DNA from 4 places in the Denitratisoma sp. DHT3 genome. Region 2 is predicted to be linked to each of the others. Evidence: predicted binding sites of a transcription regulator. Region 2 holds the regulator's gene; each other region holds the start of a gene.
The links. The regulator sigma-54, encoded in region 2, starts transcription at its own class of promoters, with help from an activator protein. The targets are predictions, from matches to a motif close to TGGCACNNTTCCTGCT.
Positions count from the first base shown of each region.

Region 1 (7,266 bases), 100 kb from region 2:
CGCGGTGATGACCCGGACGTTGGCCTTGACCGGCGACTGGCCGCCGACCCGGTAGAAGTGGCCGTCGGAGAGCACGCGCAGGAGCCGCGTCTGCAGTTCGGCGGGCATGTCGCCGATTTCGTCGAGGAACAGGGTGCCGCCCTCGGCCTGCTCGAAGCGCCCGCGGCGTTGGGCGGCGGCGCCGGTGAAGGCACCCTTCTCATGGCCGAAGAGCTCGGACTCCAGCAGGTCGCGGGGAATCGCCGCGGTGTTGATGGCGATGAACGGCGCGTCCCGGCGCGGACTGTGGCGGTGCAGGGCGCGGGCCACCAGTTCCTTGCCGGTGCCCGACTCGCCGTTGATCAGCACCGTGGCATGGGACTGGGCCAGGCGGCCGATGGCGCGGAACACCTCCTGCATGGCCGGCGCCTGGCCGAGGATTTCGGGCACCAGTTCGGTGGTGATGGAGGCACCAACGTGGTGCGTCGACTCGTCGATGGCCCGCCGCACCAAGGCCACCGCCTGGTCCACGTCGAAAGGCTTGGGCAGGTATTCGTAGGCGCCGCCCTGGAAGGCCGCCACGGCGGAATCCAGGTCGGAGTAGGCGGTCATGATGATCACCGGCAGCTCGGGCCAGCGCGCCTTCACCTGACGCAGCAGTTCCAGGCCGCTCGGGCCGGGCATGCGCACGTCGGAGACCAGGACCCGCGGCCGTTCGCCGGCCTCCAGGGCGGCCAGGGCCTCGGTGGCGGTGGCGAAGCTCTGGTGGGGAATGTCCTCCCGTCCCAGGGCCTTTTCGAAGACCCAGCGGATGGAACGGTCGTCATCGACAATCCAGACCGGTTTCATGGGCGCATACCGTAAGAAATCGAACGGTATTGCCACGAAGCGCCCCGTGACATCGAGTGCAGCGAGCCGATTCGAACCCCCCGCGAGGGGGGGGAAGGGGGGAGTTTCATGAATGCTTACCTGTTAATTCGTTGCGGTCGGCCGCCAGCGGCAGCAGGATGCGAAAGCTGGTACGGCCGGGGCGCGATTCGACCTCGATGCTGCCGTGGTGCTGCTGGATGAAGCTCTGCGCCAGCGCCAGTCCCAGGCCGCTGCCGCCCTCGCGGCCGGAAACCAGGGGATAGAAGATCTTGTCCTGCATCTCTTCGGGGATACCGGGGCCGTTGTCGATCACCTGCAATTCGAGTGCCAAGGGATAGCGTTTCTTCGCCAGCGTGACCTGGCGCGCCGCGCGGGTGCGGAAAACGATCTCGCCGCCTTCGACATGGTGATCGGGAGGCATGCTCACAATCGCCTGGGCGGCATTGCGGGCGATATTGAGAATGGCCTGGATCAGCTGCTCGGGATCGCCGGTCAGTTGCGGCAGCGAGGTGTCGTAGTCGCGGCGCACGCGTACCCCGGCGAATTCGGCATGGATCAGGCGCAGCACCCGCTCCAGGATCTCGTGGATGCCCAGTGGCGCCGGCTGCATCGCGCGGTGGGAGGAGAGCAGGCGCTGCATCAGGTCCTGCAGGCGATCCGCCTCGCTGATGATGACCTCGGTGTATTCCCTGAGCGTCGGCGCGTTGGGCAGATTGGCCAGTTCCCGTTCCAGCAGCTGGGCCGAGCCGCGAATGCCGCCCAGGGGGTTCTTGATCTCGTGGGCCAGGTTGCGGATCAGTTCCCGCGTGGCCTGCTGCTGCACCGCCTCGCGTTCCTCGCGCGCGGCTTTCAATTGCTGGTCGATGGGACGGAATTCCAGCAGCAGGCGGGTGCCGGCGGTGTGTACCGGGGTCACGGTGCAGTCCAGGTGCAGCGCCGGCCGCTCGCCGCGCGCGACCTCGATGTTGTGGCCGGTGTAGCTCCAGTTGTTGCCCAGGGCATTGTCCAGCGCCGAGCGCAGCGTCGGCGAATGGCCCAGCAACTGTTCCAGCGGACGCCCCAGCCAGCTGCGCTGACTGGCGGCGAAGAGATTTTCCGCCGCCGGATTGAGATGGCGAATGCGTTGCTGGTCGTCGAGCAGGATCACCGCGGAGGAGAGCAGGTCGAGGCCGCCGAAGGCGCCTTGCGACGAGGAGGTGTCGGGGGCGTTCATGCCGATCGATGCAGCAAGAATTGCACCCGTGACACCTCTATCTCAGATTGGACATCTCGCGCCGCAGGGCCTCGAGATTGCGCTCGTGGAGCGCGATGCGATCCCGGTAGGGGCGCATCTGGTCGGGACCGGTGCGCTGCACCTCCTGTTCGGCCAGCGCGCGCCGGGCTTCCTCGAGGTTCCTCCGCTCCGCCATCTGCTCCTGGTCCAGGATGTGGCGGCGATCGGTGTCGCGGCGCTGCTGAGCGTCCATGCTGACGCGGGGGAAGTCCGTCGGCGAAGGGCTGGCGGCAACGCCGCGGGGGCGGCCGGCGGCTGTACTCGGGGCCTTGGCGGCCGGCGGCGTCTCGCGGGAGAGGACGGTGCAGCGCTGGGCGGCGGGTTTGGTGTTGGTGTAGGTGGTGCGACCGTCGCCATCGCTGCATTTATACAGCGTGTTGGCCTGAGCGTCGGCCAACGGCGCGGCCAAGGCGGCCAGGCCGAGCAGAGCGGGCAGGAGCAGTCCTTTCATGGGCATCGAGGAAAGAATCGCGGATGGGGAGAGTGTAGGGGATTTGCCCCAAACAAAAAAGGACGGGTCGCCCCGTCCTTTCCATGGCGAACCCGAAGGGCTCAGATCGAGTAGTACATGTCGAACTCGACCGGGTGGGTGGTCATGCGGAAACGCGTGACTTCCTCCATCTTCAGTTCGATGAAGCTGTCCACCCACTCGTTGGAGAACACGCCGCCACGGGTCAGGAACTCGCGATCCTTGTCCAGGTACTCCAGGGCCTGCTCCAGGCTGGAGCAGACGGTCGGGATCTTGGCGTCTTCCTCGGGGGGCAGGTCGTAGAGGTTCTTGTCGGCGGGGTCGCCGGGGTGGATCTTGTTCTGCACGCCGTCCAGGCCCGCCATCATCAGCGCGGCGAAGCACAGGTAGGGGTTGGCGCCCGGATCGGGGAAACGGGTCTCGATGCGGCGGGCCTTGTCGCTGTTGACGAAGGGGATGCGGATCGAGGCGGAACGGTTCTTGGCCGAGTAGGCGAGCTTCACCGGGGCCTCGAAGCCGGGCACCAGGCGCTTGTAGGAGTTGGTCAGCGGGTTGGTGATGGCGTTGAGCGCGCGCGCGTGCTTGATGATGCCGCCGATGTAGTACAGGGCGAACTCGGACATGCCGGCGTAGCCGTTGCCGGCGAACAGGTTCTTGCCATCCTTCCAGATCGACTGGTGCACGTGCATGCCGGAGCCGTTGTCGCCGACGATGGGCTTGGGCATGAAGGTGGCGGTCTTGCCGTACTGGTGGGCGACGTTGTGGACGATGTACTTCAGCACCTGGGTCTGGTCGGCGCGCTTCACCAGGGTGTTGAACACCGTACCGATCTCGTTCTGGCCGGCGGTGGCCACTTCATGGTGATGCACCTCGACGGGGCAGCCGCAGGCTTCCAGGGCCAGCACCATCTGGGCGCGGATGTCGTTGAAGGAGTCGACCGGAGGCACGGGGAAGTAGCCGCCCTTGACCGAGGGGCGGTGGCCGGTGTTGCCGCCGTCGAACCTCTCGGAGGAGGACCAGGCCGCTTCCTCGGAGCGGATCTTGACGTGGGCGCCGGACATGTCCACGCCCCACTCGATGGAGTCGAAAATGAAGAATTCGGGCTCGGGGCCGAAATAGGCGGTGTCGCCGATGCCGGAGGACTTCAGGTAGGCCTCGGCGCGCTTGGCGATGGAACGCGGGTCGCGGTCGTAGCCCTTGCCGTCGGAAGGCTCCACCACGTCGCAGGTCAGCACCAGGGTGGTTTCGTCGAAGAAGGGGTCGATGTAGGCGGTGCCGGCATCCGGCATCAGCAGCATGTCGGAGGCCTGGATGCCCTTCCAGCCGGCGATGGAGGAGCCGTCGAAGGCGTGGCCGTCCTCGAACTTGTCCAGGCTGAAGGCGGAAACGGGCACGCCGACGTGCTGCTCCTTGCCGCGGGTGTCGGTGAAGCGGAAGTCGACGAATTTGACTTCCTGCTCCTTGATGAGCTTCATCACATTCTGAGGCGTGGTCATGAGGGACTCTCCTAACGATTCAATGCGTGCGGGAATTCGCTACCGCGGCGAGTTAGCAGTATCTGTGCCAAACGCCAATCCGGGGGCGGCCATTGTGCCACAAGGGTCGATGCCTGAGATGGGCGCCATCCGTCGCACTTTATTGGTGCGTTGGATGCGGCTGATGCACTATTCCGGTGCAACCCGGCAACTCAGCCTCACCGCGCTGAACCAGGTGTCGCCCGGCAGGCGTTGCGCCAGGCAGCGACCGATGCGGGCCAGGTGTTCCGGATCGGCCATGAGCTCGGCGGGCAGGACGACTTCCGCTTCCACCTTGCGTCCCAGGTAATGCAGCGTGATGTCCTCGAATGGAGGCGGCGCATCTCCCAGCAAGTGGCGCAGATGGCGCACCAGTGCATCCCGTTCGGGCAGCCCCATGGCGCGCTGGCTGGAATCCACGTCGTCCTCCGCATCCACGTGCACCAGCACGTCGAGAACCTCGGGGTGGGCCTTGAGCAAGCGTCGCCGGGCCAGTTCGCCGATCAGGTGGCCTTCGGAGACGCTGACCCGCGGGCTGACCTGGATGTGGGCGTCGACCAGCACGTGGTGCGCCATGCGCCGCGTGCGCAGGTCGTGGAGCCCCAGCACGCCCGGTGCGGTGCGCAGGGTTTCATGGATGCGCTGCACTTCCTCGGCGGAGAGTCCGGTGTCGATCAGTTCGTTGATGGCCTCCCAGGCGAAGCGCACGCCGGCCTTGACGATCATCGCCCCGACGATGATGGCCGCCACGCCGTCGGCGAAGCCGACGCCCAGCACGCTGCCGGCGATGCCGACCGCCACCACCAGCGAGGACAACGCGTCGGCCCGGGCGTGCCAGGCGTTGGCCATCAGCATCGGCGAGCGCAGGCGCTCGGCGACGGTCAGCATGTAGCGGAACAGCCCTTCCTTGCCGACCAGGGTGGCGATTGCGGCCCAGAAGGCGGCGATGCCCACCGGCGGCAGGGTGGCGAGATTCTCCAGGCGGCCGGCGGCGGCGAGCAGGATGCCGATGCCGGTGGCCGACAGCAGCAGTCCCAGCATCAGAGAGGCGAGGGTTTCGTAGCGATGGTGGCCGTAGGGGTGCTGCGCGTCGGCGGCCTCGGCGCCCTTGCGGTTGGCGATCAGCACGAAGACGTCCGCCACCACGTCGGACAGAGTGTGCATCGCGTCGGCGATCAGGCTCTGCGAATGGGCCGCGAGCCCCACCACGACCTGCATCGCGGTGAGCGCGATATTGACCGCCACGCTGACCCAGGTGATGCGCTGGCCCTGCCGCAGGCGTTCGGCGTCTTCGATCGGGGCGTGGAGATGAGGTGCTGAGGCCATGGACTCTGACTTATACTTGGCGATCCCGATTCTAGCCTGCCTCGTCGGCCCCGCCGCCATGTCCCGCTTCAACGAAATCCTCACCCTGGCCCAGGAGCGCGCCCGCCACCTGAATCTGTCCTACGAAGGGGCGCTGACCCCCCGCGAAGCCCACGAGCTGCTGCAACTGCTGCCCAATGCGCGGCTGGTGGATGTGCGCACCCGCGCCGAATGGGACTGGGTGGGCCGCGTGCCGAACGCCATCGAGATCGAGTGGCTGAGCTATCCGGGCAACACGCCCAATCCCCATTTCGTCCAGGAACTGAAACAGGCGCTCAGCACCGAGTCCCTGCTGCTGTTCATGTGCCGTTCCGGCGGCCGCTCCAATGCCGCGGCCTGCGCCGCGAGCGAAGCCGGCTTCCCCGATTGCTACAACGTGCTCGAAGGCTTCGAGGGCGACAAGGATGCCAGCGGTCACCGCAACGCCCTGGGCGGCTGGCGCTTCCACGGCCTGCCCTGGATCCAGAGCTAACCTCCTCTTCTTCCGTTTCCACCGTTTTCCGGAGTACCGGCGATGCAAGTCGCAGCCATCGATTTCAACCGTTTCAACGTCCTGGCCGACGAGGAGGCTCAGGAGCGCATCCGCGCCGCCCGCGCCAAACTCGGCAAGAAGGCCGTTCTGTTGTGTCATCACTATCAGCGCAGCGACGTCTACCAGCATGCCGACCTGACCGGCGACTCGCTCAAGCTGTCGCGCCTGGCGGGCCAGTCCGACGCCGAGTTCATCGTCTTCTGCGGCGTGCATTTCATGGCCGAGGTGGCGGACATCATGTCCAAGCCCGATCAGATCTCGATCCTCCCCGACCTCGCCGCCGGCTGCTCGATGGCCGACATGGCGAACCTGGCCAAGGTGGAGCGCTGCTGGCGCGAGCTGGGCGAGGTGCTGAATCCCGACGAGGCGGTGACGCCGGTCACCTACATCAACTCCGCCGCCGACCTGAAGGCCTTCTGCGGCGAGCACGGCGGCATCGTGTGCACCTCCAGCAACGCGCCGAAGATCCTCGAATGGTCGTTCGCCCAGCGCGAGAAGGTGCTGTTCTTCCCCGACCAGCACCTGGGTCGCTGGAGCGGCTACAAGATGGGCCTGCCGATGGAGAGCATGGTGGTCTGGGACCCGGACCTGGAAATGGGGGGGCTCACGCCCGAGCAGATCCGCGAGGCGAAGATCCTGCTCTGGAAGGGCCACTGCTCGGTGCATCAGATGTTCCAGCCCAGCCACATCCAGAAATTCCGCGCCCAGTATCCGGACGGCATCGTCATCTCCCACCCCGAATGCGCGTTCGAGGTCTGCCGCCAGTCGGACTACGTGGGCAGCACCGAGTACATCCTCAACACCGTGAAGGCCGGCGCGCCCAACACCCGCTGGCTGGTGGGCACCGAGCTGAACCTGGTGGATCGGCTGGCCGGCGAGGTGAAGCACGAGGGCAAGATCGTGCAGTTCATGGCGCCCACCGTCTGCATGTGCTCCACCATGCAGCGCATCGATCCGCAGCACCTGGCCTGGACCCTGGAGAACCTGGCGGAGGGCAAGGTGGTGAACCAGATCAAGGTGCCGGCCCACGAAGCGGTCCTGGCCAAGATCGCGCTGGACCGGATGCTGGCCGTCTCCTGAGGGCCGCTGCGGTCGGCAGCGCAACGGCGTGACCTTGCGGCACGCCGTTCGTTTTTGTTGGCGCGGGAACTACTTCTTGTCCGACCTGCTGGGGGCCGGCCGCCCCGTCCTGCCCAGCATGTGCACCGTCAGGCCGGGCGGCTCGACGGGCTGCTCCAGGATCTCGTAGATGCGCTCGTAGGTG
Region 1 is NZ_CP020914.1:2,722,122-2,729,387, forward strand. It holds gene ntrC (nitrogen regulation protein NR(I)) at 1-828, opposite strand, end outside; gene glnL (nitrogen regulation protein NR(II)) at 935-2,062, opposite strand; gene B9N43_RS12545 (DUF4124 domain-containing protein) at 2,100-2,573, opposite strand; gene glnA (type I glutamate--ammonia ligase) at 2,675-4,087, opposite strand; gene B9N43_RS12555 (cation diffusion facilitator family transporter) at 4,256-5,431, opposite strand; gene B9N43_RS12560 (rhodanese-like domain-containing protein) at 5,490-5,942, shown strand; gene nadA (quinolinate synthase NadA) at 5,985-7,082, shown strand; gene B9N43_RS12570 (nuclear transport factor 2 family protein) at 7,152-7,266, opposite strand, start outside.
Region 1: glnA (type I glutamate--ammonia ligase) is a predicted target of sigma-54. The motif match lies at 4,142-4,157, and genes of this name have one in related genera.

Region 2 (7,266 bases):
GCACGGCCCGGCCCTCAGCCGCATCGGCGCAATCGGCGCGGCGCGTCCCGGCAGCCTCCGGGTACTCGACACCGCCGGCCGTGAAATGACAATAGAATGCAAGGGCTACGACCACTTCCCGTCCACACGGGGAATCGCCGATGCCCAATGAATCCCGCCTGCCGGCGCGCCGCCAGCAGATCACGCAACCCGACCCGCTCTCGTCATCATGGCCAAACATCCCGTTCCACCGCTCAAGTTCCTGTTCCAGGACCCGGCCCATCTGATCGCCTGCGGCTTCGGCAGCGGCCTCTCCCGCTTCGCTCCGGGCACGGCCGGCACCGCCTTCGCCTGGGCCTGCTATCCGCTGCTGCGGCCCCTGTTCCCCACCGACCTGCTGTTCCTGGCGGCGCTGGCGGTGCTGTTCGCGCTGGGGGTGATCGTCTGCGACATCACCGGCCGCCATCTGGGCGTCACCGACCACGGCGCCATCGTCTGGGACGAGATCGTCCCCTTCTGGCTGGTGCTGGCCCTCGCCCCCGCCGGGCTGGGCTGGCAACTGCTGGCCTTCCTCGCCTTCCGTTTTTTCGACATCGTCAAGCCGCCGCCGGCGCGCTGGTTCGACACCCAGGTGAAAAACGGCTTCGGCGTGATGATGGACGACCTGGTCGCCGCCGGCTACACCCTGCTGGCGCTGGCGGCGCTCAAGAACGTGGCGGACCGGCTGCTGTGATGGACGCGCAACTGAGCGAACTGTCGGCCCGGGTGGGCGCCGCGCTCAAGGAGCGGGGCCTGCGCCTGGCCACTGCGGAGTCCTGCACCGGCGGCTGGGTCGCCCAGGTGGTCACCCATACGACGGGCAGTTCCGACTGGTTCGGCGACGGCTTCGTCACCTATTCCAACAGCGCCAAGGAGCGGCAACTGGGCGTGAGCCCCGGCACCCTGGCACGGGAGGGGGCGGTGAGCCTGGAGACCGCAAGGGAAATGGCGCAAGGCGCGCTCGCCAACTCCAACGCCATGATTGCACTGGCGATTACCGGCATCGCCGGGCCCACCGGTGGCTCACCGGATAAGCCAGTGGGCACCGTATGCTTCGCCTGGTGCTGGCGGGGCGAAACACCCAGGGCGCAACGGCGCCGTTTCGGCGGCGACCGGGAAACGGTCCGGCGCCAGTCGGTGATCCACGCATTGGAGCAATTGCTGGAACTGATCATGGCAAGAACTGTGCCATAATTAACTCAATCGCAGAAGGTAATGACCATGGACGACAACAAGGCAAAAGCACTGCAAGCCGCGCTGGCCCAGATCGAGAAGCAATTCGGCAAGGGCTCCATCATGAAAATGGGCGAGGGCCAGATCGAGAACGATCTGCAGGTGGTCTCCACCGGCTCCCTCGGCCTGGACATCGCCCTGGGCGTCGGCGGCTTGCCGCGCGGCCGGGTGGTCGAGGTCTACGGCCCGGAATCCTCGGGCAAGACCACCCTGTGCCTGCAAGTGGTGGCCGAGGTCCAGAAGCTGGGCGGCACCGCCGCCTACATCGACGCGGAAAACGCGCTCGATCCGGTCTATGCCGGCAAGCTGGGGGTCAACGTGCCCGACCTGCTGATCTCGCAACCGGATACCGGCGAGCAGGGCCTGGAGATCACCGACATGCTGGTGCGCTCCGGCGGCGTGGATCTGATCGTCATCGACTCCGTCGCCGCCCTGGTGCCCAAGGCCGAAATCGAGGGCGAGATGGGCGACCAGTTGCCGGGTCTGCAGGCGCGCCTGATGAGCCAGGCGCTGCGCAAGCTGACCGCCAACATCAAGCGCACCAACACCCTGGTGATCTTCATCAACCAGATCCGAATGAAGATCGGCGTGATGTTCGGCAACCCCGAGACCACCACCGGCGGCAACGCGCTGAAGTTCTACTCCTCGGTGCGCATGGACATCCGCCGCACCGGCGCGATCAAGAAGGGCGACGAGGTGGTGGGCAACGAGACCCGGGTCAAGGTGGTCAAGAACAAGGTGGCGCCCCCCTTCAGGGAAGCCCATTTCGACATCCTCTACGGCGAGGGCATTTCCCGCGAGGGCGAGATCATCGACCTGGGCGTGGAGCACAAGATCGTGGACAAGTCCGGCGCCTGGTACGCCTACAACGGCGAGAAGATCGGCCAGGGCAAGGACAACGCCCGCGAATTCCTGCGCGAGCGCCCCGAGCTCGCGCAGGAGATCGAAAACAAGGTCCGCACCGCCCTGGGGGTCAGCGTGCTGCCTGCCGGCAGCGGCGCGGACGCCGCGTGAATGATCTGAAGCCTCGCGCCATCCGGCTCCTGGCCCGGCGGGAACACAGCCGGGCGGAGCTGGCACGCAAGCTTTCCCCCCACGGCAGCCCCGAGGAAGTGGACACCGTGCTGACCGAACTGCAAAACGCCAACCTGCTCTCCGACGCCCGTTTCGCCGACAGCTACCTGCGCAGCCAGGGCGCGCGCCTGGGGGCGGCCAAGCTGCGCCAGACCCTGCGCGGCAAGGGCGTGGCCGAGGAGACCATCGCCGCGCGCCTGGCCGCCGCCGACCTGCCCGACGAACTGGAGCGGGTACGGACCCTCTGGGCGCGCAAATTCGGCTCGGCGCCGACGGATGCGCGCGAGTGGGCGCGCCAGGCGCGTTTCCTCCAGTCCCGCGGCTTTGGCACCGACGTGATTCGCAAAGTATTGAAGGAGCTCGCAGAATGAACACCCTCCGGGGAGCCACCTCGAGGGTGGGGACCCCATGACCAAGCTCGCCGCGCAGAACCTGCGCAAGAAATACAAGTCCCGCACCGTGGTGAAGGACGTCTCCTTCGACGTCAACGGCGGCGAAGTGGTGGGCCTGCTGGGCCCGAACGGCGCCGGCAAGACCACTTGCTTCTACATGATCGTCGGCCTGGTGGCCTCGGACGGCGGCAGCATCCAGCTGGGCGACAAGACCCTGACCCACATGCCCATCCACAAGCGGGCGCGGCTGGGGCTGTCCTACCTGCCCCAGGAGAATTCGGTGTTCCGCCGTCTCAGCGTCGCCGACAACATCCGGGCGGTGCTGGAACTGCAGGACCTGGACGAGCAGCAGGTGGAAGGCCGGCTGGACAATCTGTTGCAGGAACTGCACATCTCCCACATCCAGGACAGCGCCGCCATTTCCCTCTCCGGCGGCGAGCGGCGCCGGGTGGAGATCGCCCGCGCCCTGGCCACCGAGCCGCACTTCATCCTGCTCGACGAGCCCTTCGCCGGCGTCGACCCGATCGCGGTGATCGACATCCAGAAAATCATCGGCTTCCTCAAGGAGCGGGGCATCGGCATCCTCATCACCGACCACAACGTGCGGGAAACCCTGGGCATCTGCGACCGGGCGACGATCATCAACGAGGGCGAGGTGCTGGCCTCTGGCCGCCCCGAGGAAATCGTTCATAATGAAAGCGTGCGGCGCGTGTACCTCGGCGAGAACTTCCGCATGTAGTCATGAAACAGACGCTCCAGCTCAAGCTCTCCCAGCACTTGGCGTTGACGCCGCAGTTGCAGCAGTCGATCCGGCTGCTGCAGTTGTCGACGTTGGAGCTGAATCAGGAGATCGAGCAGTTCCTCCAGGAAAATCCGCTGCTGGAACGCGAGGAGCCAGGCGACGATGGCGCCACTTTCGCGCCCCCGGCCGGCGACCTGCCCCAGGCTTCCGCCCCGGAGCCGGCCGCGGCGGACGAGGCGCCAGCGCCGCGCGAGGACGAAGAGCTGGGCTGGGGCGCGGAACTGCCGTCCGGTCCGGGCAGCAAGGACCCGGACGAGGACAACGACGCCGGCGACATCCAGGCATCCGCCACCAGCCTGCGCGATCATTTGCTGGCGCAACTGGCGCTGACCCAGATTTCCAGCCGCGAGCGGGCGCTGGTCGCCTTCCTGATCGAAGCGCTGGACGAGGACGGCTATCTGGCGCAGCCGCTGGACGACCTGCTCGATCTGCTGCCGGAGGATTTCGGCGGCGACCCGGAGTCGCGGCTGGAGGAATTGCGGATCGCCCTGCGTCATCTGCAGCATTTCGATCCGGTCGGCATCGGCGCCCGCAGTCCGCAGGAGTGTCTGGAGTTGCAACTGCTGGCGCGCCCCGCGACCGCGACGCGGGAACTGGCCTGCGCCATCGTCCGCGGCCATCTGGAACAATTGGCGGCGCGGGATTTCGTCCGCCTCAGGAAAGCCCTGAATTGCACCGACGACGCCCTGCGCGACGCCCAGAACCTGATCCTGAGCCTGAATCCGCGGCCCGGCGCGCAATATGCGGCGCTCGACACCCGCTACGTGGTGCCGGACGTGGTGGTGCGCAAGCTGCGCGGCCAGTGGCTCGCCAGCCTCAACGGCGAGGCGATGCCGCGCCTGCGCATCAACCGGCTCTACGCCGACATCCTGCGCCAGAACCGGGGCAGCAGCCTGGCCGGCCACCTGCAGGAAGCCAGGTGGCTGATCAAGAACGTGCAGCAGCGTTTCGACACCATCCTGCGGGTCAGCCAAGCCATCGTGGACCGGCAGCGGGCTTTTTTCGACCATGGCGAAGTGGCGATGCGGCCGCTGACCCTGCGCGAGATCGCCGACACCGTGAGCCTGCACGAATCCACCATCTCGCGCGTGACCACGCAGAAATACCTGGCCAGCCCGCGCGGCATTTTCGAACTCAAATACTTCTTTGGCAGCCACGTCGCCACCGACACGGGCGGCGCGGCCTCCAGCACCGCGATCCGGGCGCTGATCAGGCAGTTGGTCGGCGCCGAGAACGGCAAGAAACCGCTCTCCGACAGCCGGCTCGCGGAAATCCTCGGCGAGCAGGGTATCGTGGTGGCGCGGCGCACCGTCGCCAAGTACCGCGAATCCCTGAGCATTCCGCCGGTCAACCTGAGAAAGACGCTCTGAAAGGAGACACCATGAATTTGAACATCACCGGCCATCACGTGGAGGTCACGCCCGCCATTCATGACTATGCCACAGGCAAGCTCGACCGCGTGATCCGGCATTTCGACCACGTGACCAGCGTCCACGTCATCCTTTCCGTGGAAAAACTGCGTCAAAAAGCGGAAATCACGCTGCACGTGAAGGGGAAGGACATCTACGCCGACGCCACCAACGACGACCTCTACGCCGCCATCGACGCCGTGGTGGACAAGCTCGACCGCCAAGTGCTGCGCCACAAGGAGCGGATCACCGAGCATGCCCGCGACAAGCACCACCCGGTCGAATGAGTTGTTGAACCCGAAGGCGAAGCGGTGAAAAGCACTCCATAAGCGGTCCTTTACCCCGCTCAAATAGCGGGATTTCCCTGTAACGTGCTTTTTGCCGCATCGCCTGATCGCCGCCTTTGATCCTGATGAACCAAATCGCCAAAATCCTGCCGGTCGACAACATCCTGCTCGACCTGGATGCCAGCAGCAAGAAGCGGGTTTTCGAACAGGCCGGACTGCTGTTCGAAAACCGTCATGGGATCGCCCGTGCCACGGTCTATGACGCCCTCTTCGCCCGCGAGAAGCTGGGCTCCACCGGCCTGGGGCAGGGCGTCGCCATCCCCCACGGCCGCATCAAGGGCATCAAGGAGGCGCTGGGCGCGTTCTTCCGCCTGGCCACGCCGGTCCCCTTCGATTCCCCCGACGGCCAGCCCGTCGATCTGATGTTCGTCCTGATGGTGCCGGAAGCCGCCACGGAGCGGCACCTGCAACTGCTGTCCGAGCTGGCGCAGATGTTCTCGGACAAGACCTTCCGCGAGACGCTGCTCAGCACTCCGGATGCCGCGACGCTGCGCGAGCGGATCGCCCAATGGCGCGCAAGCTGACCATCGCCGAACTGTTCGAGACCAAGCGCGAACGCTTGGGCCTGACCCGCATCTGCGGCGACCTGAACCTGCCCATCCGGGTGACCCGGGACGACATTTCTCCCGCCGACCTGGTCGGCCACGTCAACGTCATCCACCCGGAGCGCATCCAGGTCTTCGGCGCCCCCGAGGTCGCCTGGTCGCAGCGCATCCCCGAAGAAAAAATGCGTCAGCAGATGCGCGACTTCATCGCCGCCAACAGCCCCGGCGTGATCGTCGCCGACGGCTGCGAAGTCCCTCATTTCGTCCTGGAGGAATGCGAGCGGGGCCGCACACCGCTGTTCTCGACGCCCCACCCGGCGGCGATGGTGATCGACGCCCTGCGGCTCTACCTGTCGCGGGAATTCGCCGAGACCATTTCGCTCCACGGCGTGTTCATGGACGTGCTGGGCGTGGGGGTGCTGCTCACCGGCGATTCCGGCGTGGGCAAGAGCGAACTGGCGCTGGAGTTGATCACCCGCGGCCACGGCCTGGTGGCCGACGACGTGGTGGAAGTCTCCCGTCTCTCGCCCGAGGCCCTGGAAGGCCATTGCCCCGAGTTGCTGAAGGACTTCATCGAGGTGCGCGGCCTGGGGCTCTTGAACATCCGCACCGTCTTCGGCGAGACCGCCTGCCGGCGCAAGATGCGCCTGCGCCTGATCTGCCACCTGCAGCGGCCCCAGCCCGGCGTGCCCCAGGCGGCGCGCCTGCCCCTGGACGCGCAGAACGAGACCATCCTGGGAGTGCCGGTGCGCCGCGTCACCGTGCCCGTGGCTGCCGGCCGCAATCTCGCGGTCCTGGTGGAAACCGCGGTTCGCTCCACCATCCTGCAACTGCGCGGCATCGACTGCATGCAGGAATTCCTCGACCGCCAGCAGCGGGCGCTGGAAGCCGGCTCCGGCGATATCTGAGGAAACGCTCATCCGTCCGGGCCGTCGCAGTCTGTCCTGAGCCTCGCCGCAGGACTCGGTGCGAACGGACTTGATAAGCGTTGCCCTGAAAAATATCTATACCGAATACTGGTGGCGGGAGTAATATGCGATTTGGATTTTCCGACTGTCGGAAACGTGTCGTCGCGCTTCCCCGGGTCGGACAGATCCTTCCCTTTCCTCACACAAGGAGTTTCGCCATGAAAAAGCTGATCGTTCTCGCGTGCACCGCGCTGCTCTGCCTGTCCGCCCAGGCCGCCAGCGAAGCCCAGAAGGCGCAACAGGAAAAGATGAAGACCTGCAACGCCGAGGCCAAGACCAAGGCCCTGAAGGGCGATGCGCGCAAGTCCTTCATGAAGGACTGCCTGTCCAGCGGTGGAAGCGCCAGCACGAAGGAAGAACCCAAGGCCGCGAACGCGAACTGCGAAAAGATGGCCGAGGAGAAGAAACTGGCGGGCGCCGCCAAGGGCTCCTTCATCAAGAAATGCGGGAAGAAGGACTAGACTCGCCCCCTTCGCCC
Region 2 is NZ_CP020914.1:2,618,979-2,626,244, forward strand. It holds gene thiL (thiamine-phosphate kinase) at 1-151, shown strand, start outside; gene B9N43_RS12040 (phosphatidylglycerophosphatase A) at 209-712, shown strand; gene B9N43_RS12045 (CinA family protein) at 712-1,212, shown strand; gene recA (recombinase RecA) at 1,240-2,265, shown strand; gene recX (recombination regulator RecX) at 2,262-2,696, shown strand; gene lptB (LPS export ABC transporter ATP-binding protein) at 2,734-3,456, shown strand; gene B9N43_RS12065 (RNA polymerase factor sigma-54) at 3,459-4,889, shown strand; gene hpf (ribosome hibernation-promoting factor, HPF/YfiA family) at 4,901-5,215, shown strand; gene ptsN (PTS IIA-like nitrogen regulatory protein PtsN) at 5,341-5,799, shown strand; gene hprK (HPr(Ser) kinase/phosphatase) at 5,784-6,728, shown strand; gene B9N43_RS12085 (PsiF family protein) at 6,947-7,249, shown strand.

Region 3 (7,266 bases), 280 kb from region 2:
TCGCTGCACTACTCAAGCAGGAAATATCGCGCCTCGTCCGTAAAGAACTCAGGAGCGAAACCGAGGCACTCAAGAAGGCAAACGCCCGTTACCGTGCCGAGATCGCCGAACTCAAGCGTCGGGTCGGTACGCTTGAACAACAGTTCAAAGCTCTCGAACGACAAAACCACAAGCAAGCACCCAATGCAGTTCAAGCCAATGAGCCCGACGGCAATCTCCGTTTTCGTGCCGACGGCCTGAAAAAACATCGTGAGCGTCTCGGCTTGTCTGCGGCCGCGCTCGGTTCGATTCTGGGAACATCCCTGCAAACCATTTACAACTGGGAAACCGGCAAGACGCGGCCAAGCAAGGAACAGGTTGCCAAGATCGCTGTCCTGCGCAAGATGGGCAAGCGGGAAGTGCAGGCACGCCTGCAAGCCATGCAGGCGTGAATTTCCTGTCATGCAGAAACAACTGGCTGACTTGTGGTTCGGCCTATCGGCCTGGTATTACCGGGCGGCGCCACTTCTGATGGTCGGGTTTATCGACGATCCGGCCATGCTGGCGCTGGCATTCTGCTGATTCAATGGCGGCGCGTCTCAAACATCTCTGGCTGAAGATGCGGGCTTGGATGCGCTCGAATGCGGAGGCTCATGCCAAAGCGCCGACATCCCCTTGTTGCTCATCGCCACCGATGGACCACAAAAGGAAATCCAAGGCATGACCGACGAGCGAATGCGCATCGACAAGTGGCTGTGGGTGGCCCGCTTCTTCAAGACGCGCAGCCTGGCGGCGACCGCCATCGCCAGCCACAGGATCAAGTGCAACGGTGAGCATGTCAAGCCGGCCCGGGAGCTCAAGGCCGGTGACGAACTGGAAATCACCATTGGTCAGACCATCTTCGTCGTGATCGTCCAAGGCATGGCTGAACAACGCCGACCGGCGCCGGAGGCGCGACTGCTTTACGAAGAAACACCCGAAAGCGAAGCTCGGCGGCTGCGTGAGCAGGAACTGAAAAAGCTGGCACCGGTACCGGGATCGGACCTCAGGGGCCGACCGACCAAGCGGGAAGGTCGTTTGATTCGGGGATTAAAGGGATAACAAGGGGTAACCGCAAAACCTGGCGGCCTCGTTCGGAGGCCGCCAGGAAGTAGCAAAAAAGCAAAGCCCGGTATTCCGGGCCTTGCTGCATTACCACCCGCCGAATTTCTGTCTCTCAATCGTCACCACAGCGTCTCCCGCTCCGCGGTGGCGGTGATCTTGTGGATGGTGAGGTCGGCGCCTTCGTATTCCTCTTCCGGGTCGAGGCGGATGCCCACCGTTTTTTTCAGCAGGCCGTAGATGGCCAGGCCGCCGGTGAAGGCGATGGCGATGCCGAGCGCGGTGCCGATCAGTTGGGCGCCGAAGCTGACGCCGCCCAGGCCGCCCAGGGCGTGCTGGCCGAAGATGCCGGCGGCGATGCCGCCCCAGGCGCCGCACAGGCCGTGCAGGGGCCAGACGCCCAGTACGTCGTCGATCTTCCAGCGGTTCTGGGTCAGGGTGAACAGTTGGACGAAGAGCACGCCCGCCACCACGCCCGTCGCCAGGGCGCCCAGCGGATGCATCAGGTCGGAGCCGGCGCAGACGGCGACCAGGCCGGCCAGGGGGCCGTTATGGACGAAGCCGGGGTCGTTCCGGCCCAGCACCAGGGCGGCCAGGGTGCCGCCCACCATCGCCATCAGCGAGTTCATCGCCACCAGGCCGGAGATCTTGTCCAGGGTCTGCGCGCTCATCATGTTGAAGCCGAACCAGCCCACGATCAGAATCCAGGCGCCCAGGGCGAGGAAGGGAATGCTGGACGGCGGATGCGCGGCGATTGCGCCGTCCCGGGCATAGCGCCCGCGCCGGGCGCCCAGCATCAGCACGGCGGCCAGGCCGATCCAGCCGCCCACCGCATGGACCACGACGGAGCCGGCGAAGTCGTGGAAGTTGGCGCCGGTGGCGGCTTTCAGCCAATCCTGGATGCCCAGGGCGTTGTTCCAGGCGATGCCTTCGAAGAAGGGGTAGAGGAAACCGACCAGCAGGAAGGTGGCGGCCATCTGGGGATTGAACTTGGCCCGCTCGGCGATGCCGCCGGAGACGATGGCGGGGATCGCGGCGGCGAAGGTGAGCAGGAAGAAGAACCGAGTCAGTTCGAAGCCGCTTTTCTGCGCCAGTTGCTCGGCATCGACGAAGAAGTGCACGCCGTAGGCGATGCCGTAACCGATGAAAAAGTAGGCCAGGGTGGATACCGCGAAATCGCTGAGAATCTTCACCAGGGCGTTGACCTGGTTCTTCTTGCGCACCGTGCCCAGTTCCAGAAAGGCGAAGCCGGCATGCATGGCCAGGATCATGATGGCGCCGAGGAGGATGAACAGCACGTCGGCGGAGGTCTTCAGGGGTTCCATGGAGTGCTCCGTTGCTCAATGGGGCACCGATCAGCAACAACCGTACCCAGGGCCTCGGGCTTTGCGATTCAAGGGGTTGCGGAGCGGTATCAACGAAAATGGCACCGTTGCGGTGCCATTCGTGATTCGGGATGCACGGTCATGGTGCCTCCGGCCGCACTCAGGGAGCGCCGCCCTCTTCCGGTGCGTAGCCTTTGGGCAACAGGGCCCACATCCGCCCTTTTTGCTTCATGCGGCCAGCCTTGGCGCCGGCGTCGAGGCCGCTGCCCCAGTAGAAATCGGCGCGTACCGGGCCGCGGATTGCGCCGCCGGTGTCCTGGGCCAGCATCAAGCGGCGCAACGGCGTCTCGCTCAGGGGCTGCGTGGTGTCCAGCCACACCGGTGCGCCCAGCGGCGTGGTCCGCCGGTCCACGGCGATACTGCGTTCCGGCGTCAGCGCCACGCCCAGCGCACCGGGCGGGCCGTTGCCGGCGACCGGTAGTTCGCGGAAGAACACCAGGCTGGGATTGGCGTTGAGCAGTTCCTGCAGGCGCCCCGGATTGTTCTCCGCCCACTGGCGGATGCCTTGCATCGATGCCTGTTCGGCCTTGAGTTCGCCCCGGTCGATCAGCCATTTGCCGATGGAACGATAGGGATGTCCATTCTGGTCGGCGTAGCCGATGCGGATGCGGCCGCCATCGCTGAGCTGCACCTGGCCGGAGCCCTGGATCTGCAGGAAAAAGAAATCCAGCGGGTCGTTCACCCAGAGCAGGGCGTCGGCAGCGCGGCGGCTTTCCTGCCGGCCCCATTCGGCGCGCGAGTAGTAGGGCACCAGCTTGCGGCCCTCAATGCGGCCGCGTAGGCGCATATGCTTGAGTTCCGGATAAAGCCCGGCGAGGTCCACCGTGATCAGGTCGTCCGGCGGGGCGAAGACGGGGATGCCGTACGCCTTGCCGCGCTTGCGGCTGCCTTTGACGACAGGCTCGTAATAGCCGGTGACCAGGCCCTCGCGGCTGCCGTCGGGATTGACCAGCACCCAGGGCTGGAACCGGGCCTCGAACCAGGCGCGGACATCGAACGGCTCCTGCTGCGCGGCGCGTGCGGCGCCGCAGGTGTCTTTCCACAGGGGCTGCCGGGCGAGCGCGTTGCAGGAGGCGAGGAAGGCGTCGAAGCTGGCCACCAGGTCCGCGGGCGCGGCTTCGCTCCAGCCGGGCAGGTCGGCCCAGGTTGCGTCTTGCAGCGGTTTGGCCGCCGGTTTGGGAACTTCCGGCGTCGGGCAGACCGGACAGGGCTGCGCCGCCTCCGGCGCCGGCCGGGGGCCGGGCGCGGCACAGCCGGCGAGGAGGGTCAGCAACAGCAGCAGGGGCGGAAGGTAGGGCATGTTCTGTTAAAATTCGCGGGCAATTTTTTGGCAGTTCCTCGAATTATCCCATGGCAATTCCCCTGACGTTCGCGCTGTCCCTGCTTCTCCTCGTTCCCCTCTGGTATGTATGGCCGAAAGGTTCGGACAACGATGACTCCCGGCCCGGTCGCCGAGACTGAACTGAGCGCCTTCCTCAGCCGGGCCGAGGCCTTGCTGGTCCGCGTCGAGGCGCTGCTGCCGGCGCCGGTGCCGGCGCCCGACTGGTCGGCACCCGCGTTCCGCTGGCGCACCCGCGCCGGGCGCGGGTGGCTGGAGGCCGTGCGGCATCCGCATCGCATCGGCCTGGACGACCTGCATGGCGTGGATGAGCAGAAGCAGCGCATCGAGCAGAACACGCGTCAGTTCGTGGCGGGGAGCAGTGCCAACAACGTGCTGCTCACCGGCGCGCGCGGCACCGGCAAGTCCTCGTTGGTGAAGGCGGTGCTGAACAGGTTCGCCGCGCAGGGCCTGCGCCTGATCGAGGTGGACAAGAGCGACCTGGCGCATCTGCCGGAGATCGAGGAACTGATCGCCGGGCGGCCGGAGAAATTCATCCTGTTCTGCGACGATCTGTCCTTCGAGTCCGGCGAGCCGGGCTACAAGGCGCTGAAGAGTCTGCTCGACGGCTCGATTTCCGGCATGCCGGAAAACCTCCTGGTCTATGCCACGTCCAACCGGCGCCACCTGATGCCGCAGAAGATGGCGGAGAACCTGGAGACCGTGCATGCCGAGGACGGCGAGATCCATCCCGGCGAGACCACCGAGGAAAAGGTGTCGCTGTCCGAGCGCTTCGGTCTTTGGCTGTCGTTCTACCCCTTCGACCAGGACCACTATCTCGCCATCTGCAATCACTGGCTGGCGACGTTCGGCGTCGGCCCGAAGCAGATCAAGGCCGCGCGCGCCGAGGCCCTGCTGTGGTCGCTGTCGCGCGGCGCCCGCTCCGGCCGTGTCGCCTGGCAGTTCGCCCGCGACTACGCCGGCAAGACCAAGTCCTCCCGCCGTCCCGCTTCCGCATGAAGATCACCCAGGTCGCCGCCGCCGTGCTGCTGCGGCCGGACGGCAGCTTCCTGCTCGGGCAGCGGGCGCCGGACACGTTCTATCCGGGCTACTGGGAATTCCCCGGCGGCAAGGTGGAGCCGGGCGAGACGCCGCGTCAGGCGCTGGAGCGCGAACTGGAGGAGGAACTGGGCATCCGCGTGCTGAGCGCCCATCCCTGGATCGTGCGCGAGCATCGCTACGAACATGCCCATGTGCGGCTGCACTTCTTCCGTGTCGGCGCCTGGACCGGCGAGTTGCGCGACCACGTGCATTCCGCCTTGAGCTGGCAGGTGCCCGGCGAGACCAGCGTGGCGCCGATGCTGCCGGCCAACGGGCCGGTGCTGAAGGCGCTCGACCTGCCCGATTTCTATGCCATCACCCAGGCCGCCGCCATCGGCCCGGCGCTCCAGTTGGCCCAACTGGAGCGCGCCCTGGCGGCGGGGCTGCGCCTGGTGCAGTTGCGCGAACCCGGCCTCGCGGCCGCGGAACGCGGCGAATTCGCACGCGCCGCAGTGGCCTTGTGCCGCGCCCATGGCGCGCGCGTGTTGATCAATGGCGACCTTGAACTGGCGCGGGCGGTCGCTGCCGACGGCATCCATCTGCCGTCCCGCCAATTGATGGCATTGCAGGATCGGTCGGACTTCCCGGGCTTCCGTTGGGTGGCCGCGTCCTGCCACGACCGGCGGGAACTGGAGCAGGCCGACCGCCTGGGTCTGGACTTCGCCGTGCTGGGGCCGCTGGCGCGGACCGTCAGCCATCCGGAGCGGCCAGGCTTGGGCTGGGATGCCTTTGCCGCGCTGGCGCAGGGCCTGGGCCTGCCGGTCTATGCCCTGGGCGGCGTCGGTCGCGACGATCTGCCCACCGCCTGGGCGGCGGGCGCGCAGGGCGTGGCGGCGATCCGCGCTGCCTGGAACTAGGCTGGATATTTGACCCGGCCAAGTTCAGGAATCGGTGCCGGGTTCCTGCGGTTCCTCGCTGACCGGCACCCGGTATTCCTCGTTGGCCCAGGCACCCAGGTCGATGTTGCGGCAGCGTTCGGAACAGAACGGCCGAAAGGGATTCGCCGGCGACCACGCCACGGATTTGCCGCAGGCGGGACAGGGAACGATGCGGGGTTTCGGATCGGGCACGGTTTTAAGGCTGAGCAATGAAAAACGCGGGACTGCCGGCAATCACTCGGACCACCGCGCCCCGCGTCAAATTGATTATCGACAACTCTGCCCCGAACTTAAGCGCCGAATTCAGGGCCTGGTGCGGGTCAATTTCAAATCATCGGGCAGTCAGCGGACCATCGCGTGGAGCCGTGCGATGCGCTCCTCGGTGGCCGGATGGGTGCGGAACAGGCCGGCCAGGCCTCCGCCCGAGAGCGGATTCATGATCATCATCTGCGCCGTTTCCGGGTGCGCCTCGGCGCTGGCCATTGGAATGCCTCGCGCGTAGGCGTCGATCTTGGCCAGGGCGTCGGCCAGGGCGCGCGGATCGCCGCTGATCTCGGCGCCGCCGCGGTCGGCCTCGAACTCGCGGGCGCGCGAGATCGCCATCTGGATCAGCGTCGCCGCCAGCGGCGCCAGGATTGCGACCAGGATGCCGGCCAGGGGGTTGGCCGGGCGGCCGTTCTCGCTGCGGCCGCCGAAGAACATGGCGAAATTGGCCAGCGCGGAAATCGCGCCGGCCATGGTGGCGGCGATGGTCGAGGTAAGAATGTCGCGATGCTTCACGTGGGCCAGTTCGTGGGCCATCACGCCGCGCAGCTCGCGGGCCGAGAGCATTTGCAGGATGCCGGAGGTGGCGGCCACGGCGGCGTGTTCCGGGTTGCGGCCGGTGGCGAAGGCGTTCGGCTGGGCTTCGTCGATGATGTACACGCGCGGCATCGGCAGGCCGGCCTTGGTGGCCAGTTCCTGCACCATGTTGTAGAGGTAGGGACTGGACGCCGCGTCGACTTCCTGGGCGTTGTACATCGACAGCACCATCTTGTCCGAGAACCAGTAGGAGAACAAATTCATGCCGCCGCCCAGCAACAGCGCCAGCAGCATGCCGCCCTGGCCGCCGATCATGGCGCCGATGACGCCGAACAGGGCCGTGATGGCGGCCATCAGGAGGGCGGTCTTGAACCAGTTGAACATCTGGGAATCTCCGTGTTGGTAACGGCGGTTAGATGGGGGCGGCGGCAAAAGATTCAATCCGGGAATCATGCCCGTCTTGCCCGCCCTGGTGGCTTCGCTCCGCGGTTCAGGTCCTAGGCGAAGCGGTCTCCCGCGCGCAACGGGAAGCTGCGCAGGAAGTCGGCGGCCGTCAGGCGCTTGCCGCCGGGCTTTTGCAGCTCGGTGAGCGCCAGGGCGCCTTCGCCGCAGGCGACGATCAGGCTTGCCGCGTCGGCCTGCAGGATCGTACCGGGCGCCGCCGCGCCTGCGGCCGGCACAGCGTTCCAGATCTTGATCGGCG
Region 3 is NZ_CP020914.1:2,897,224-2,904,489, forward strand. It holds gene B9N43_RS13335 (helix-turn-helix domain-containing protein) at 1-431, shown strand, start outside; gene B9N43_RS13340 (RNA-binding S4 domain-containing protein) at 607-1,080, shown strand; gene B9N43_RS13345 (ammonium transporter) at 1,203-2,405, opposite strand; gene B9N43_RS13350 (murein transglycosylase A) at 2,566-3,765, opposite strand; gene B9N43_RS13355 (ATP-binding protein) at 3,898-4,803, shown strand; gene B9N43_RS13360 (Nudix family hydrolase) at 4,800-5,741, shown strand; gene B9N43_RS13365 (DNA gyrase inhibitor YacG) at 5,766-5,954, opposite strand; gene htpX (zinc metalloprotease HtpX) at 6,105-6,947, opposite strand; gene fmt (methionyl-tRNA formyltransferase) at 7,061-7,266, opposite strand, start outside.
Region 3: B9N43_RS13345 (ammonium transporter) is a predicted target of sigma-54. The motif match lies at 2,438-2,453, and genes of this name have one in related genera.

Region 4 (7,266 bases), 670 kb from region 2:
GGTTCATGGTCTGACTGGCCCCGCTCATGGCGGTGTAAATGAGCCTATCCATGTCCCCCTACTCGCTCGTCTCGTTCATCAGCGCAGATTCACCAGGGTTTGCAATACGCTGTCCTGGGTCTTGATGGTCTGGGCATTGGCCTGGTAGACCCGCTGCTGGGTGATCATGTCCACCAGCTCCTTGGTGAGGTCGACGTTGGACTCTTCAATGGCGGCGGATTGAATCGCCCCCAGCCGGCCTTGCCCCGGCGTACCTGGAATGGGCTGCCCGGAGTCGGCGGTCTCCGCCCACTGGTTGCCCCCCAGCGAAAGCAGGCCGTTGGGATTATTGAAGCTCACCAATATCACCTGTCCCATTTTCTGGGATTTCCCGTTGGAATAATTTCCCTGGATGGTACCGTCGGCGGCCACCGACAGACCGGCAAGCTGGCCCGAGCTGTAGCCGTCCTGCAAAAGCTGATTGACGCCGAAACTGATGCCGTATTGGGTCGTGCCAGTCAGATCCAGCTCGAAACTGAGGGGAAGCGCGCCGTTGTTGAGCGTGTATTGCTGCATCAAGGGCATCGGGGTCTGGGCATCAAGAATGCCGCTGGCGTTGAATTTGAGCAAGGTCGGTCCGATCAGCCCACCCTTGTCGAGCGTCGTATACATCTGCCAGGTGTTGCCCTCCGACGTCTTGGCGAAATACAGGGTCAGGTTGTGCGGATTGCCCAGGGAGTCGTACACCGTCTGAGCCGTCGATGCGGTATAGCTCAGCGTCTTGTCCGGATCGAACTTGTCCTCGCCGTTGTGGGCACCGAACAGACCGGCGACGGCGTTGCCGCCGGTGACGAACACTGCGGAACCTGCTCCCGTGGTCGCCGAAGCGATATCCAACACCCCAGCCGTCAGGGTGGCCGTTCCCGCAGTTCCCAATTGCAAGTTGATCTGACCCACGAGGTCGTCAGCAGGCGGAGTACCGGTTCCCGTGGGAGGGTCGTTATAGATGCCTGGCGGCAAAGTCACCGTATGCGGCGCACCATCCACGACCACGCTGAAAGTGTCGTTCTGCCCCTTGGTGACCGTCAGCGGAAAAGTGATCGCCGCAATTCCGACGTATTGGCCTCCCGTCGCGGGAGGACCGTCGACTCCCACTGTCGGCCCGCCGACTTGCGTCGTCAGGCCGAGGTCGACTGTCGCACTGGAAGCGGAGATGCTGATGGACGAACCATTCCCCAAGCTGCCGACGGTGCCGCGGCTATTCGAAGTGAATTGCAACAGACCGCCGCTGGTCGCGGTCACCTCCACCGTGGCGCCGGACGTGCCGAGCGCCGTGTTGATCAGCGTGGTCAAGGTCGTGGCCATTTCGGTGGCGGTGTACGTGCCGTCGGGAATGGTCACCGAAACAGGTTTGCCGTCCACCCACAGATCCAGTTGGTTGTTGGGTGTCGCTGCGGCGATCGTCACGGAGCCCGTCCCGCCACCGAATGCCTGGCCGGCGGCCAGCATCCCCTGCGTCATCTGGGTCGGGGCCGTCGCCCGGGAATCCAGGTTCAACTGGAGCTGGCTTTTCTCGGTTACCTTCGGCGGGATGTTGGTGGTGGTCAGCCGCAGGTCAACGAAGTTGCCCGGCACGATCGTGTTGTTGTCAGCCGCATATCCGGTCAGCCGCTGGCCGCCGGCACCGACGATGTAGCCGTCCTTGTCGACGGAGAACTGCCCGCTGCGGGTGTAGGTGATGGTTCCACCGCCGGACATGCGGTACATGCCGGAACCGTTGATCGCCAGATCGAGGGTATTGTTGGTGGACGTGATGTTCCCTTGCGTGAATTGTTGGGCAATTCCCGCCACATTCGATCCGATACCGATCTGTGCGCCGCCGACACCGGACAATGACGATGCGAAGACATCGGCGAATCGCACGGCCGCCGCCTTGAAACCCACCGTATTCGCGTTGGAAACGTTGTTGCCGATCGCATCCAGCGCCTTGGCCGATACGTTGAGCCCGCTCAAACCTTGTTGAAAACCCATTGCTGTCTCCCGTTAGACCCAGATGGTCAGAGAATTTGTCGCACGTCCGACATCGTGAAGCTGCCCATCTGCCCCACATTCAGGGTCAGACCGGTCGCGGCACGCTCCACACTGGAAACCAGTCCCACGGCCAACGCCGTGACATCGACCTTGTTCGTCCCCTGGACGGCGGCCACGCTGAAGGTATAGGCGCCATCTGCGGCATCGGCACCGCTGTTGGCCTTGCCATCCCACTGGAACACGTGGGAACCGGCCTCCACCTCCCCAAGGTCCAGCGTCCTCACCACCAGGCCATTGGCATCCTTGATCGTGACCGTGACCCGATCCGCGGCCGTCGCCAGATCGACACCGGCGAAGGCGCTGCCAGAGGCAAGATTCATCCCGGTGCCGGGGACCAGAACGCCATGGCCGACCAGCGCCGCGGCCTGCATCGTCTGGCTGTCGGTCGAGTTGTTGATGAGTTTCTGCAAGGTGGCATTCAACCGCTCGATGCCATCCACGGTGCTGATCTGCGCCATCTGGGAGGTCATCTGGGCGTTGTCCATCGGATTCAGCGGATCCTGGTTCTTGAGCTGGGTGGTCAATAGCTTCAGGAAACGATTCTGGGCATCGCTGACGGTCGAGGTGCTGGCGGTCGACTTCTTGCCGTTCAGGGCGGCATAGATGTCGGCGTTGGAACTGTCGGTTACGGAAGATGTTGCCATTTCAATACTCCTTACTGGCCGATGGCCAGGGTTTTCAGCATCAGCGACTTGGCGGTCGTCATCACTTCGGTGTTGGTTTGATAAGCCCTGGAGGCGGAGATCATGTTCACCATTTCTTCCACCACATTGACATTGGGCATGGCCACGTACCCGTCGGCATTGGCCGCCGGACTGCCGGGGTCGTAGGTCATGCGCAGCGGCGCCGCGCTTTCGACCACCTGGCTGACCCGGACGCCCTGGCCGTCGCCCATCGGCGTGGCCTTGAACACCACCTGCTTGGCCCGGTAGGGCTGGCCGTCGGCGCCCACCACGCTATCGGCGTTGGCCAGGTTGCTCGACACCGCGTTCAAGCGGGCCGACTGGGCCGTCAGGGCGGAACTGGAAATGGACAGAATGTTGAACATGGCCTTTTACCTCACTGTCCCTGGATTGCCATTTGCAGGGTTTTGAACCTGCCGCTCAGGAAAGTCAGCATCGCTTCGACCTGCACCGAGTTCTCGATGAACGCCGCCCGCTCGACATCCATGTCCACCGTGTTGCCATCCACCGCCCCCTGGAATTCGGTACGGTATTGCAGATCGACGCCGTTCCGGCCGCCCGTGGCGGAATCCAGGTGCCCCGAGGCGGTGCGGGCCAGCGCCAGCGCTCCCTGGCTTGTCCCGCCCAGGGCCTGGCTCAGGGCCGATTTGAAGTCGAAATCCCGGGCCTTGTAGTGAGGCGTGTCCGCATTGGCGATATTCGAGGCCAGCAGTTCCTGTCGGTAGGAACGCAGGTTCAATGCCGCTTGCTGCAACCGGAACTCGCTATCAATACGATCGATCATGATGGACTCAAGTTTGTATTCCGCCTGCCGTTATGCAGATACCGTGCCAGAAGCCAAACACCGCTCATGGCGCGGACCTCGCCAGGTGCGCCGTCCAGCGGCCGCCGGCTTGGACGGCAATCCGCGGGCGGCTCGGCAACATTTGCCGGCAGCGGCCGGCGGCGCTTTCCGCGACGCTGTTCCGCAAACCTGTTCCGACTTGCACCGCCCCCCGGGCCATGATTCAATCGGCGCATGCATTCATTTTCCCTGTCCCTGGCGGCGGCATTGCTGGCGCTCGCCGCATCCGTTTCCCCTTCCCTGGCCGCACAGGACCCCGCCGCCGCCCGCAAGGCCGTCGAGGACTTTTTATATCGACAAACCAAGGACTTGCCGGGGCGGGTCAATATCGTCGTCGGCCCCATCGATGCGCGCAGCCGTCTGCCGCCCTGCGAAATCCCCGAGGTTTCGCTGCCTCCCGGCGGCCGGGCCTGGGGCCGGACCCATGTGCTGCTGCGCTGCCCCTCGGCCGACAGCAACTGGAGCCAATACGTGTCGGCCCATGTCCAGATCAAGGGCGAATACCTGGTGGCCGCACGGGCGCTGTCGGCCGGCCACGTCCTCGGCGAGAGTGACTTCGCCCCGCAACAGGGCGACCTGACCGATTTGCCGGGTAGCGTCATCACGGACCCCCGGCTGGCGCTTGGACGGACGTTGCTGATGCCGACAGCGGCGGGCAGGCCGCTGCGCAGCGACCTGCTGCGCCAGACGCCGGTGATTCAAGCGGGCCAGATGGTCAAAATCGTTTCCCGGGGATCGGGTTTCCAGGTGTCCAGCGAGGGCCAGGCCCTGAACGGCGCCGCCCCCGGACAGCCGATACGGGTGAAGGCCGCGAGCGGACAGACGATCAATGGCGTCGCCCGGGCGGATGGCACGGTTGAAGTCGCTTACTGATACAATTCCGCGCGCAGTACCGGCTGCCCGGCGGCTATCGGATTCGCTGAATTCGCCCCTGGCTCCGACCGCTCGATTCGATCGTTTTTGGGCTCAAGTTCTCTCGCCGCTGCCCGTTAACCGAGGTAGTGCTCCCGTGGAGGAAAGGATTTCATCGTGAAAGTCGACAATTCCATCAGTCAGCTTGGTCAGGCCCCGGCCGGCCCCAAGGCTGCGCACTCGACGCCGACACCTTCCTCGTCACAGCCGGCAACGGGGGCGAAAGTCCAGATTTCGGCCCTGTCGGCCCAACTGCAGGGCGCGGAGGCGGTTGCCGCCGATGCCTCCGTCGTCGACGTCAAACGGGTCGCGGAAATCAAGCAGGCCATCGCCGAAGGACGCTTCAAGATCGACCCGGAAAAGATCGCCGACGGCCTGCTGGACAGCGTCCGGCAGATGCTGAATGGCCGGGCCCCCGCCGGAACGACGTGATCGATTCAGCGGAAGTCTCGCGTCTGATCGGCGATGAGCTTGCCACGCTGGGCAAGTTCATCGACCTGCTCCAGGAAGAACAAGGAAAGCTGGTTGCCGGAGAGCTGGAGGGATTCGAGGCCCTGGCAGCCTCCAAGCTTGCAGCGGCGGACCGCCTCAATGGGCTGAGCACGTCGCGCGATCGGCTCCTGTGCAACGCTGGATACCCCGCCGGCCGGGAAGGTGTCGAAGCATGGCTGGCCGGCCCGCCCAACCCGCCGTCAGCCGCGGAATCCCGGGGGGCATGGGAATCGCTGCTGGCCTTGGCGGCGGAAGCCCGACGCCTCAACGAACTCAACGGCAAGCTGATCGCCGAGCGCCTCAGCCACAACCAGCAGGCCCTGTCGATCCTGACCACGGCCACCAATCGCGCCTCCCTCTATGGCCCCGATGGCCAGACCCGCGTCAGCGGCGGCGGGCGCAAGCTGGGCAGCGCCTGAGAGTCCGGGCGGCTCAAGCCCCCGCCGCTACTGGCCGATCCTACTGGCCGACCTGCACCTCCACCGGATTATCGGGGTTTTGCGCCTCGATCATGATCGCCACCCGGCGATTGCGCTGGCGTCCGTCGGCACTGGCGTTGTCCGCCACCGGGCGTTGATCCGCGTAGCCGGTGGCAGTGAGCCGTCGCGGGTCGACGCCGTTTTCCACGAACAGCCGCACGACGGCCGAAGCCCTCATTCCGGATAGCTCCCAATTCGAGGGGAACTGCTGCGTATTGATCGGCGCATTGTCGGTATGGCCTTCGACGATGATGGGAAACGCCGACGCCGCCAATATCTTCCCAACGGCCTGGAGGGCGTTGACCGCCACCAGGTCCAGGGTTGCATCCCCTGACGCGAAAAGGACGCTGGCATTGATTTCCACCGAGATCCCGCGCGCGCTTTCGGTGACCCGCACCCGCCCGTCGCGGACCAGCGGCTCCAGCGCGCTCTTGATGTCCCTCGCCATGGTGCGTATCTGCTCCCGCTTCTGCTGGCTGGCTTCGTCGGTTTTCAGTCCCGGTTGCGACTTGTTCAACGGAATCGCGATCGGCAGAGGCGCGTTGGGGTTGATCACCGTGGCGGCGCCGCTGTTGTCGCCGGGAATATTCTTGAATGCCGAGGTCAGGGCGTCCGACAGAACACGGTATTTGCCTTCGTTGACCGACGATATCGCATACATGACGACGAAGAAGGCGAACAGCAGCGTGATGAAATCCGCATAGGAAACCAGCCACCGCTCGTGGTTCTCGTGCTCTTCCTCGCTGCTGCGGCGACGGGACATGACGGGCTCAGGAGAGGTAGCCCTGCAGACGGCTTTCGATCAGGCGGGGGTTGTCGCCATTGGCGATGCCGACCAGGCCATCCACGTACATTTCCCGATAGCTGACCAGGCGCGCGATATTCACCATGAGCTTCTTCGAAATCGGCAGAAAGATCAGGTTGGCCACGCCCACGCCGTAAATCGTCGCCACGAAGGCCACGGCGATGCCAGCTCCCAGCTTGGAGGGGTCGGAAAGATTCTCCATGACGTGGATCAATCCCATGACCGCGCCGAGAATGCCGATGGTGGGCGAATAACCGCCGGCCGATTCCCAGACTTTCGCCGCCGTTTTCATTTCTTTTTCATAGGCGTCTATTTCCACCTCCAGGACTTCGCGCAGCCGCTCCGGCTCCGCGCCGTCGACCAGCAGTTGCAGACCCTTGGCAGTAAACGGGTCCTGCAGAGTGGCGATCTGGCCTTCCAGGGACAGCAATCCTTCCTTGCGGGCGACGTTCCCCCAGCGGATGACATCCTCGATCAACTGGCGCGGCGACACCACGGGAGGAAAAAATACCCAGCGTCCCATTTTCACGCCCGTGACGAAAATATGGACCGGACTTTGCAACAACACGGCCCCCAGGGTACCGCCGAGCACAATCACGAAGGCGGTCGGCTGCAGCAGGGAGCCCACGTGCCCGCCCTCGAGAACCTGGCCACCGACGATGGCGCCCACTCCGACAAGCAAACCGATGATGCTGATGGTATCCATGACCTCCCCTACTCCCGATCCGATGTCTCAGGCAGTCACGCCTTTGGGCCTGCGCCCGCGCTTTGCCTTGGTCACCGGCGTGCGTTCGCCCCCCACTACGGCGGCCCGCAGTCGAGCCACGGCCTGAGTGTGTATCTGGCAGACACGGGATTCTGAAACGCCCATCACCTCGCCGATCTCCCGCAGATTGAGATCCTGTTCGTAATACAGGGCCATCATCAGTTGTTCCCGCTCCGGCAAGGCGCCAATCGCACGGACCAGAGCGGACCGCATGT
Region 4 is NZ_CP020914.1:1,948,909-1,956,174, forward strand. It holds gene flgF (flagellar basal-body rod protein FlgF) at 1-52, opposite strand, end outside; gene B9N43_RS08980 (flagellar hook protein FlgE) at 79-2,010, opposite strand; gene flgD (flagellar hook assembly protein FlgD) at 2,037-2,714, opposite strand; gene flgC (flagellar basal body rod protein FlgC) at 2,726-3,118, opposite strand; gene flgB (flagellar basal body rod protein FlgB) at 3,130-3,537, opposite strand; gene flgA (flagellar basal body P-ring formation chaperone FlgA) at 3,772-4,470, shown strand; gene flgM (flagellar biosynthesis anti-sigma factor FlgM) at 4,627-4,941, shown strand; gene B9N43_RS09010 (flagella synthesis protein FlgN) at 4,938-5,420, shown strand; gene motD (flagellar motor protein MotD) at 5,461-6,243, opposite strand; gene B9N43_RS09020 (flagellar motor protein) at 6,251-6,991, opposite strand; gene B9N43_RS09025 (RNA polymerase sigma factor FliA) at 7,019-7,266, opposite strand, start outside.
Region 4: flgB (flagellar basal body rod protein FlgB) is a predicted target of sigma-54. The motif match lies at 3,571-3,586, and genes of this name have one in related genera.